One region of the Vermiculatibacterium agrestimuris genome, then DNA from elsewhere that is predicted to be linked to it. Evidence: a T-box and tRNA genes for the amino acid it is inferred to sense, from the RefSeq annotation. Region 1 holds a T-box; the other holds one or more tRNA genes.
The links. The T-box of region 1 lies ahead of ileS (isoleucine--tRNA ligase). A T-box ahead of a tRNA ligase gene usually reads a tRNA of that ligase, here a tRNA-Ile.

Region 1 (6,006 bases):
TCCGCCGCCGCCACATTGGCCATGGGGTCTCCGTCGGAGAGGATGTGCCAGTCCAGAATGGCGTACAGATCGGCTTGGATGGCGGCGTCCACCGCGGCGAAGGCCCGCTCCGTCATGGCCTCCGGCTGGCTGAGATAGCCCCCCTCCCCCGTATACATGGCCACCCGGAACACGTTGGCCCCATAGGCCGCCGTGTTGGCCATGGCCTGGGCGGAGGCATACTGGCCGTACCACTGCAGGCCGTGGGAGCTCATGCCGTGGAGGACAATGGGCTCCCCCCGTGCATTGCACAGCTGGGTTCCAACGACCTGGAGCCAGCCGTTCTCCGTCACGCCTCCTTTGGCGGAGGGAACCGCGGGGACGGAAGGCCTCTCCGTCTCCGCGGGAGGCTGGGGCGTTACGCCTCCCGCGGCAGACAGGGCCCGCCGAAAGAGGGCGCAGGCCTCCGCCCGGATGAGGCCGTCCAGAGGGCGGAAGTTGCCCTCCCCGTCCCCGGTGACCACCCCGGCGGCCACGGCGGAGAGGGTGGTCTCATAGTAGCGGCCGTTGAGGGAGGAGAAGTCCTTCAGCCTGGCCGAGTCCCGGTTGAAGTCGTACCCGGCCCCGGGCAGGAGGGCCTTCATCAAGATCTTCACCGCCAGCTGGCGGGGGATGGGCTCATCCCAGCGCTCCCCGGTGGGGGGCAGCTCGTCCCAGTCGTACCAGCCGTTTTGAAGGGCCTGCTCCATGGCCGCCCCGGCCCAGTGATCCCCGGCGGAGGCGGGCTCCGCCCCGGCGCACCGGGCGGCGATGGTGACCAGCTGGGCGGCGGAAATGGTGTCCTCCGGGTGGAAGTTCCCGTCGGGGTAGCCTGTCAGCAGGCCCTTCTCCGCCATCTCGTCCACCACGGCCTCATACCACGCCCCGGCGGGCACGTCGGGGAAGGCGGCTCCCGCCGCCGCGCCCAGAAGCAGGGCCGCGCCCAAAAGCAGGGCCGCCACAGCCCGTAATGTTCCTTTCATTTTGTCATCCCCCTCCGCTGTGGGTCACCGCTTCACTCTTTCTGTCCCCCGGAAAAGGCCGCCAGGGCCAACATTCCCAGCAGGATACAGCCAAACTCTACATGAAGCTCAACGGCGCCGGTCTTCATCAGGGCGCTGTACACGGGGCCCCACTTGACCGTCAGGGGCAGGAGCAGCAGGAGCAGGGTCTCAACCAGGCCGGCGAGGAGAAAGGGGCCCCTCAATTTGCCCCCGGCGATGAACAAAATATATGCAAAAAGGAGGATGGGGAGGACGGCAAGGGCGATGTTCGCGCAAAAGGCGGCCCCCGCCCCCGGCAAATCGCGCTGGATACATTTCAGCGTGCAGTCCCTGACCCAGGGAGAAGCCACCAGCAGGAGAACAGGGCAGAGGAAAAACAGCAGTTTTTGGATGTGGGGCAATTCCTGGTTTTTCATCATAGTCGCCTCCTTTATTTGTCCTTTTTGAATTATAGCATCTGCGCCGCTTTTCCACAAGGCGGAGGGGCGCCTGATTCCTCAAGCGTCCCTCCGGTTTTTATTTCTTTCCTCTTCTTGCTCTCCATGCGGCGGCGCTGATGCCGAAGGTGACCGTGCTCACGGCAGTCAAAAGGACAAAAAGGGCCTTTACTGTCCACAAGGGAAGGCTGACCTCCGGGTGGAGCCAGCAGACCAGCCCATACAGGAGCACGGAAATCGCGGCCAGCCAGCAAAGGAGCTTCAACCGCCCCGGGGAACACTTGCGCAGCCGCTCGATGAGCCGGTGCCACAGGGGGAGCAGCTTTTCCAAGACAAAGACGCCCAGCCAAATTATAAGGGTAACGTCCACTACTTTGATGAAAAGATCCAGGTAATCCTCAAGAGCCAGTGTGATCATGCCCACACTCTATAAAAATAGTCATTACACGCAAATTCTGTATAATTTTTGTCAAAATAGTAATCGAGGTCTACCATACGGTAAAATTGTCCCAGTGTTTTATGAGAATATATTCTTTCGTATAAATACAGTGTTTTATATTCTTCATATTTGCTGTCTACCGCTACTGATATAATTTCTTGTGCGATTCTAAGGCATACTCCCGCAACACCGCAATATGTCATAAGTATGTACGAAAGTCCTTCGACCGTTAATTCCGAAATCTTTTTTTCCAATGCCAGATTTCTATATTGCGAAGAATATAGTTTGTTGTATTCGCTCTTTGTTCCATATGGGCAATTTTCCACATCAAGCCACCCGGTTCTTGGCTCTATATTTTGAGCATCTATGTTACGTTCTTCAAGTTCAACAATCGTTGCCACTTTTTCTCCGTTAAGAAAAATTTCATTTCCAATTCTCTCTGCAATTTCCGTTCCGCATGTAATTTTGACATAGTCAATCTCTCTATCGACTATGTGTTGCTCCATAACTGCAGTTTTTCCCAAAATATCACACTCTGTAATAGTCACATTTTCTTTCTGTGCTTCAGGCCTAATCTCCACTGCCACCGCCGGGACGGCCAGGCCCATACACATGGCCACGGTCAAAAGGATACTTACCAAACGCTTTTTCATCATTATACCCCTTTCTATATCTTACATCGATTGGCATGGTATGCGTGCGGGAATTCCCTCTGGATATATTTTACACCCGCACAGTGTATTTGTCAATTATAAATAAAAAACATTTTAAAATGGCTATTTTTTTATGCATTTTTATCATCTACACGTCAACCAACTGCCACTCATAACCAATCCCCCTTGACAGACGGGGCAAAAGCGGATAAAATCACAAAAGTGAAACGCAATGATGAGGACAAGTAACCCCCCAGCCCGCCCAGAGAGCCGCCGTTTTGGTGAAAGGCGGAGGGGAGGAGGGGCGAACACATCACCTCAGAGCGACGGGACTGAACTGAGAGGATAAGCCCCGGCGGGTGTGCCCGTTACAGCACGCACGAGTGCCGCACGTTTGTGCGGAACGGGAGTGGTACCGCAGAGGTCAGCGCCTTTGTCTCCTTTGGGAGGCAAGGGCGTTTGTTATTTCTGGAGATAATCAAAAAATTTTATAATATAGGAGAAATGAAGTATGGACTACAACAACACCATTCATCTTCCCCAGACGGACTTTCCCATGCGGGCGGGGCTTCCCAAGCGGGAGCCGGAGATGCTCTCCGCCATGGAGGCCAAGGGTCTCTACCACAAGATGGTAAAGCGTAACGAGGGCAAACCCCGTTTCGTCCTCCACGACGGCCCCCCCTACGCCAACGGCAACATCCACATCGGCACCGCCATGAACAAGATCTTGAAGGATATCATCGTGAAATCCCGAAACATGACGGGCTTCTGCGCTCCCTACGTCCCCGGCTGGGACACCCACGGCCTGCCCATCGAGACCGCCGTTCTCAAGGACAAGAGCGTAAAGCGGGAGGAGATGTCCACCGCCGAGTTCCGCACCAAGTGCCAGGAGTACGCCGAGGGCTACATCGCCCGGATGACCGAGCAGTTTAAGCGCCTGGGGGTGCTGGGCGAGTGGGAGAACCCCTACATCACCCTGAAGCCGGAGTTCGAGGCCAAGCAGATCGAGGTCTTCGGCAAGATGGCGGAGAAGGGGCTTATCTACAAGGGCATGAAGCCGGTCTACTGGTGCCCCTTCGACCAGACCGCCCTGGCCGAGGCGGAGATCGAGTACCAGGACGACCCCTGCACCACCATCTTTGTCAAATTCCCCGTCCGGGACGACAAGGGCAAGCTGGGACAGTACTGCGACCTTTCCAAGACCTACTTCGTCATCTGGACCACCACCCCCTGGACCATCCCGGGCAACTTCGCCATCTGTGTCAACGCGGAGTTTGACTACGTGCTGTTAAAGGCCCCCAACGGGGAGGTGTATATCCTGGCCCAGGAGCTGGCCCAGAGCGTGTGCAAGGCCGCCGGCGTCGACTACGATGCCTGCGAGGTGCTCTATACCTGCAAGGGCAGCGAGTTTGAGCTGATGCGTGCGACCCACCCCCTCTTTGACCGGGAGAGCGTCATCCTCTGCGGCGACCACGTGACCCTGGAGGCCGGCTCCGGCTGCGTCCACACCGCCCCCGGCTTCGGCGCGGAGGACTTCGCCATCTGCCAGGCGTACGACAAGGCGGGCAAGACCAACATCGGGGTGCCTGTGCCGGTGAACGCCAAGGGCATCATGACCGACGAGCGCTACAACGGCCAGTACTACGCCAAGGGAAACGACATGGTGGTGGAGGACCTGGAGAAGGAGGGCTTCCTTCTGTGCAAGGAGCAGATCACCCACTCCTACCCCCACTGCTGGCGGTGCAAGCACCCCATCATCTACCGGGCCACGGAGCAGTGGTTCTGCTCGGTGGACGCCATCAAGGACGCCGCCGTCAAGTCCTGCGACAACATCCAGTGGCACCCCGGCTGGGGCAAGGAGCGCATGGTGTCCATGATCAGCGAGCGCAACGACTGGTGTATCTCCCGCCAGCGGGTGTGGGGCGTGCCCATCCCCATCTTCTACTGCGACGACTGCGGCGCGGACATCGTCACCCCTGAGACCATCGCCCATGTGGCCCAGTTCTTCCGGGAGCACGGCAGCAACATCTGGTTTGACTCTGAGGCCCGGGATCTGCTGCCCCAGGGCTTCGTGTGTCCCAAGTGCGGCAAGGCCCACTTTACCAAAGAGACCGACATCATGGACGTCTGGTTCGACTCCGGCTCCACCTGGGCGGCGGTGGCCAACGCGCGGGACTATCTCAAATACCCCGCCGACCTCTATCTGGAGGGCGGCGACCAGTACCGGGGCTGGTTCCAGTCCTCCATGCTCACCTCCATCGCCTGCAACGGCGTGGCCCCCTACAAGCAGATCGTCACCCACGGCTGGACTGTGGACGGGGAGGGCAAGGTGATGCACAAGTCCCTGGGCAACGCCGTCTCCCCCGACGACGTTTTGAAGGAGTACGGCGCCGACATCCTCCGGCTGTGGGTGGCCTCCGCCGAGTACACCCAGGACATGCGCATCTCCCCGGAGATCTTGAAGCAGCTGAGCCAGGCCTACCTGAAGATCCGCAACACCGCCCGGTATATGCTGGGGAACCTCTCCGGCTTCGACCCGGACAAAAAGGTGGCCCCGGAGAAGATGGTGGGGCTTGACCGCTGGGCACTCCACCAGTTGGGCAAGCTGGCCAAGACCTGCCGGGCGGCCTACCACAGCTACGATTTCCACATCGCCTACCGGGCCATCTACAACTTCTGCGTGGTGGAGATGTCCAACTTCTACCTGGACATCATCAAGGACCGGCTCTACTGCGGCGACGACGCCGGCCGGGCCTCTGCCCAGACCGCCCTCTATACCATTCTGGACGGCATGACCCGCCTCATCGCCCCCGTGCTGGCCTTCACCTCCGACGAGATCTGGGCCGCCATGCCCCACGCCAAAACGGACAACGCCGAGAGCGTCCTCATGAACGACATGCCCGACTTCGACCCCGCCTTCGCCCTCTCGGAGGACGAGGAGGCGCGCTGGGCCAAGGTCATGGCCCTCCGGGACGATGTGAACAAGGCCCTGGAGCTGGCCCGGAGCGAGCAGGGGGTCAAGAAGAACCAGGACGCCGACCTGACCCTCACCTTCACTGCTGAGGGCTGGAAGGAGTTCGAGACCCTCCGTATGGACGAGGACGACCTGGCCGCCATCTGCATCGTCTCCGCTGTCACCGTGGCCCAAGGGGAAGGCGAGGGTTACAAGGGCGAGTTCTTCGATGGACTCACCGTCAAGGTGTCCCCCGCCGCCGGGGAGAAGTGCCCCCGGTGCTGGAACCACGACAAGCACATCGGCACGCCCGGCCACCACGCCGAGCTGTGCGACCGCTGCGCCCATGTGGTGGGCGGCAAGGACTAAAAAACGGCAAAAAAAGACCGTCCCTCCCGGGACGGTCTTTTTTATTTTTTCAGGTGATCTCGTAGTCCTTGCCGAACTTCAGATTGTCGAAGTCGATGCGGCGGGTGGGCGCGTCGTCCTCCTCGTCCTCGTC
Region 2 (5,311 bases), on a different contig from region 1:
ACCAGAAGAGGACGGAAGTCCTTTTCACAAGTGAGAACTTGTGGGAAGGTCTCCGAAATGATTTCTTTGAAGCTAAGAGATAAGCTTCAATAATTTCGGTTTATACAACTTAGGTTGTGTAGATACCATATTATTGAGAGTTTGATCCTGGCTCAGGATGAACGCTGGCGGCGTGCTTAACACATGCAAGTCGAACGGGGTACCCTTGATTGAGGATTCGTCCAAATGATAGGAATACCTAGTGGCGGACGGGTGAGTAACGCGTGAGGAACCTGCCTTGGAGTGGGGAATAACAGTTAGAAATAGCTGCTAATACCGCATAATGCAACTAAGTCGCATGGCTTTGGTTGCCAAAGATTTATCGCTCTGAGATGGCCTCGCGTCTGATTAGATAGTTGGCGGGGTAACGGCCCACCAAGTCGACGATCAGTAGCCGGACTGAGAGGTTGGCCGGCCACATTGGGACTGAGACACGGCCCAGACTCCTACGGGAGGCAGCAGTGGGGAATATTGGGCAATGGGCGCAAGCCTGACCCAGCAACGCCGCGTGAAGGAAGAAGGCCCTCGGGTTGTAAACTTCTTTTGTCAGGGACGAAGCAAGTGACGGTACCTGACGAATAAGCCACGGCTAACTACGTGCCAGCAGCCGCGGTAATACGTAGGTGGCAAGCGTTATCCGGATTTACTGGGTGTAAAGGGCGTGTAGGCGGGGAAGCAAGTCAGATGTGAAATTCCAGGGCTCAACCCTGGAACTGCATTTGAAACTGTTTTTCTTGAGTGATGGAGAGGCAGGCGGAATTCCGTGTGTAGCGGTGAAATGCGTAGATATACGGAGGAACACCAGTGGCGAAGGCGGCCTGCTGGACATTAACTGACGCTGAGGCGCGAAAGCGTGGGGAGCAAACAGGATTAGATACCCTGGTAGTCCACGCTGTAAACGATGGATACTAGGTGTGGGGGGTCTGACCCCCTCCGTGCCGCAGCTAACGCAATAAGTATCCCACCTGGGGAGTACGATCGCAAGGTTGAAACTCAAAGGAATTGACGGGGGCCCGCACAAGCGGTGGAGTATGTGGTTTAATTCGAAGCAACGCGAAGAACCTTACCAGGGCTTGACATCCCGGTGACCGGCTTAGAGATAAGCTTTTCCCTTCGGGGACACCGGTGACAGGTGGTGCATGGTTGTCGTCAGCTCGTGTCGTGAGATGTTGGGTTAAGTCCCGCAACGAGCGCAACCCTTATTGCCAGTTGCTACGCAAGAGCACTCTGGCGAGACTGCCGTTGACAAAACGGAGGAAGGTGGGGACGACGTCAAATCATCATGCCCCTTATGTCCTGGGCCACACACGTACTACAATGGCGGTCAACAGAGGGAAGCAAAGCCGCGAGGCAGAGCAAATCCCTAAAAGCCGTCCCAGTTCGGATCGCAGGCTGCAACCCGCCTGCGTGAAGTTGGAATCGCTAGTAATCGCGGATCAGCATGCCGCGGTGAATACGTTCCCGGGCCTTGTACACACCGCCCGTCACACCATGAGAGTCGGGAACACCCGAAGTCCGTAGCCTGACCGCAAGGGGGGCGCGGCCGAAGGTGGGTTCGATAATTGGGGTGAAGTCGTAACAAGGTAGCCGTTCGAGAACGAGCGGCTGGATCACCTCCTTTCTAAGGAGAAACGGGGCTGGCTACGGTCAGACCTCTAATCCTCAGGTCAGACTCGGATGGAGTTGTTAAGGATTCACGTTGTTTAATTTAGAGGGTACACGTCCTAGTGTGCTATGGGGGTTTAGCTCAGCTGGTAGAGCACCTGCTTTGCAAGCAGGGGGTCACCGGTTCGAGTCCGGTAACCTCCACCACGAGGGCCAGTAGCTCAGCTGGTTAGAGCACACGACTGATAATCGTGAGGTCGGTGGTTCGAGTCCACTCTGGCCCACCAAACGTTAAAGGTCGAGAACAGATACAAGTCTTTAAGAAGACTTGAAGACTTGTATCTGGTTTTGACGTTAAGCCAAGGCCGGAAGGTCTGCACCTTGAAAACTGAACAACGTAGATTCTAGTATGAAGAGCAAGCAACAGAGGGCAATGAAAGCGAAAAATGTTGTGGAACTTATAAATGGCGAAAGCTGTTTAGTAGGGTAAAGACAATTGAGCTGAAATTGACAACTTCTGTTATGATCTGCATAATTCATGATCTTAAGAGAACAGCTAAAGCTGTTCTACGAGGTCAAGCTGATAAGAGCGCAAGGGGAATGCCTTGGCATCAGGAGCCGAAGAAGGACGTGACAAGCTGCGATAAGCTACGGGGAGTGGCACATACACTTTGATCCGTAGATTTCCGAATGGGGAAACCCGGCGGAGCAATACTCCGTCATCCTGCGTTGAATCAAATAGGCGTAGGAAGGGAACCGCCTGAACTGAAACATCTAAGTAGGGCGAGGAAGAGAAATCAACCGAGATTCCGCTAGTAGTGGCGAGCGAACGCGGAAGAGGGCAAACCAGGAGACTTGTCTCCTGGGGTTGTGGACCTGTATAAGACAGACTAGTTTAGCCGAACGGTATGGGAAGGCCGGCCACAGCGGGTGAGAGCCCCGTAGGCGAAAGGCGAAGTCTGTTGACGGGTATCCAGAGTACCGCGGGACACGTGAAACCCCGTGGGAAGCTGGGGGGACCACCCTCCAACCCTAAATACTACCTGATGACCGATAGAGGAGCAGTACCGTGAGGGAAAGGTGAAAAGGACCCCGTGAGGGGAGTGAAAGAGAACCTGAAACCTTGTGCTTACAAGCACTCAAAGCCCGTTAATGGGTGATGAGGTACCTTTTGTAGAATGGTCCGGCGAGTTATAGCTGCTGGCAAGCTTAAGGCATTCAGTGCCGGAGGCGAAGCGAGAGCGAGTCTGAACAGGGCGTATAAAGTCAGCAGCCATAGACCCGAAACCGTGTGACCTATCCATGGGCAGGTTGAAGTGGAGGTAAAACTCCATGGAGGACCGAACGCACGTACGTTGCAATGTCCGGCGATGACCTGTGGATAGCGGTGAAATTCCAATCGAACTCGGAGATAGCTGGTTCTCCCCGAAATAGCTTTAGGGCTAGCGTTGATTTAGATTCCCGGGGGTAAAGCACTGACTGGGCTAGGGGGCGATAAGCTTACTGAACCCTATCAAACTAAGAATACCGGAGAATTGATGATCGGCAGTCAGACTATGTGAGATAAGTCTCATGGTCAAAAGGGAAACAGCCCAGACCCACAGCTAAGGTCCCTAATATATGCTAAGTGGAAAACGATGTGGAACTGCGAAAACAACCAGGATGTTGGCTCAGAAGCAGCCACTCATTCAAAGAGTGCGTAATAGCTCACTGGTCGAGTGGTTCTGCGCGGAAAATATAACGGGGCTAAGCATATAACCGAAGCTTGGGCTTGTCCTTATGGACAGGGGTAGGGGAGCGTCGAATACGGGGCGAAGTCAGAGCGGAAGCACTGGTGGACTGTATTCGAGTGAGAATGCCGGAATGAGTAGCGAGAATTATGTGAGAATCATAATGGCCGAAAATCTAAGGTTTCTTGGGGAAGGTTCGTCCGCCCAAGGTAAGCCGGGAGCTAAGGCGAGGCCGCAAGGCGTAGTCGATGCACATACGGTAGAAATTCCGTAGCCACCGAACCTTAAGCACGCTGACACTTTGGAATAGAGGGACCCGGGCGTTGGTTGACCCGGGCGTAAGGGACCGAAATATAGTAGGGAAGTCCTCGATGTCCAGAGGCGAGAAAAGGCGTGAGGTATGCTAAGGTGCCCGTACCGCAAACCGACACAGGTAGATGAGGAGAGAATCCTAAGGCCAACGGGAGAAGGGTTGTTAAGGAACTCGGCAAAATGACCCCGTAACTTCGGGAGAAGGGGAGCCCCCTAAGGGGGGCCGCAGAGAATAGGCCCAGGCGACTGTTTACCAAAAACACAGGTCTATGCTAAATCGAAAGATGACGTATATGGGCTGACGCCTGCCCGGTGCTGGAAGGTTAAGAGGAGATGTTAGTCTTCGGGCGAAGCATTGAATTGAAGCCCCAGTAAACGGCGGCCGTAACTATAACGGTCCTAAGGTAGCGAAATTCCTTGTCAGGTAAGTTCTGACCCGCACGAATGGCGTAACGATCTGGGCGCTGTCTCAACAGCCCACCCGGCGAAATTGTTGTACTGGTGAAGAAGCCAGTTACCCGCAACTAGACGGAAAGACCCCATGGAGCTTTACTGTAGCTTAATACTGGAATTCGGTAAGTCATGTACAGGATAGGTGGGAGACTTGGAAGCACGGGCGTCAGCTCGTGTGGAGTCACCCTTGGGATACCACCCTTGATTTGCTGGATTTCTAACCTGCGGCCTTGAATCAGGTCGGGGGACACTGTTAGGTGGGCAGTTTGACTGGGGCGGTCGCCTCCTAAAGAGTAACGGAGGCGCTCAAAGGTTGGCTCAGCACGGACGGAAATCGTGCAGTGAGTGTAAACGTATAAGCCAGCCTAACTGCGAGACTGACAAGTCGAGCAGTAACGAAAGTTGGAGTTAGTGATCCGGCGGTATGCAAGTGGAAGTGCCGTCGCTCAACGGATAAAAGCTACCCTGGGGATAACAGGCTGATCTCCCCCAAGCGTCCACAGCGACGGGGAGGTTTGGCACCTCGATGTCGGCTCGTCACATCCTGGGGCTGTATTCGGTCCCAAGGGTTCGGCTGTTCGCCGATTAAAGTGGCACGCGAGCTGGGTTCAGAACGTCGTGAGACAGTTCGGTCCCTATCTGTTGCGGGCGTAAGAGATTTGAAGGGAGCTGTCCTTAGTACGAGAGGACCGGGATGGACGTACCGCTGGTGCACCAGTTGGCCTGCCAAGGTCACAGCTGGGTAGCTACGTACGGACGAGATAAACGCTGAAGGCATCTAAGCGTGAAACTCCCCCTAAGATTAGATCTCTCATCCTTCGAGGAGTAAGGCTCGATGTAGACTACATCGTCGATAGGCCGGAGGTGGAAGTGCAGTAATGCATGCAGCTGACCGGTACTAATCAGCCGAGGGCTTGACCTTAACATGAAGAATGCAGACACGCTTGCAGGACATAATAGAGCTACGTTGTTCGGTTTTGAGGGTGCAGAGAAGCGCGGAGAACAGGTCTGCGAAGGAGCCTGGATCGGAGCGAGGGCGAGCGCAGGGCCGAGAGAGGCCCGGAGACCAGCCTGAGACGAAGGGAAGGCGAGTGAGCGCCCTGATCTGTTCGCAGCGTGACAGCCCACACCCCTATGCGCCTTTAGCTCAGTTGGTAGAGCAACTGACTCTT

Region 2: it has a tRNA-Ile gene. The T-box ahead of ileS (isoleucine--tRNA ligase) is inferred to sense a tRNA for this amino acid. The anticodon was not compared.

The regions. Positions count from the first base shown of each region.
Region 1 is NZ_CALPCU010000006.1:2,401-8,406, forward strand. It holds gene NFR87_RS03050 (cellulase family glycosylhydrolase) at 1-1,001, opposite strand, end outside; gene NFR87_RS03055 (hypothetical protein) at 1,034-1,438, opposite strand; gene NFR87_RS03060 (hypothetical protein) at 1,539-1,877, opposite strand; gene NFR87_RS03065 (hypothetical protein) at 1,874-2,551, opposite strand; T-box leader at 2,775-2,995, shown strand; gene ileS (isoleucine--tRNA ligase) at 3,063-5,873, shown strand; gene NFR87_RS03075 (DivIVA domain-containing protein) at 5,923-6,006, opposite strand, start outside.
Region 2 is NZ_CALPCU010000048.1:420-5,730, reverse strand. It holds rRNA gene NFR87_RS10250 (16S ribosomal RNA) at 130-1,660, shown strand; tRNA gene NFR87_RS10245 (tRNA-Ala) at 1,776-1,851, shown strand; tRNA gene NFR87_RS10240 (tRNA-Ile) at 1,855-1,931, shown strand; rRNA gene NFR87_RS10235 (23S ribosomal RNA) at 2,218-5,061, shown strand; tRNA gene NFR87_RS10230 (tRNA-Lys) at 5,276-5,311, shown strand, end outside.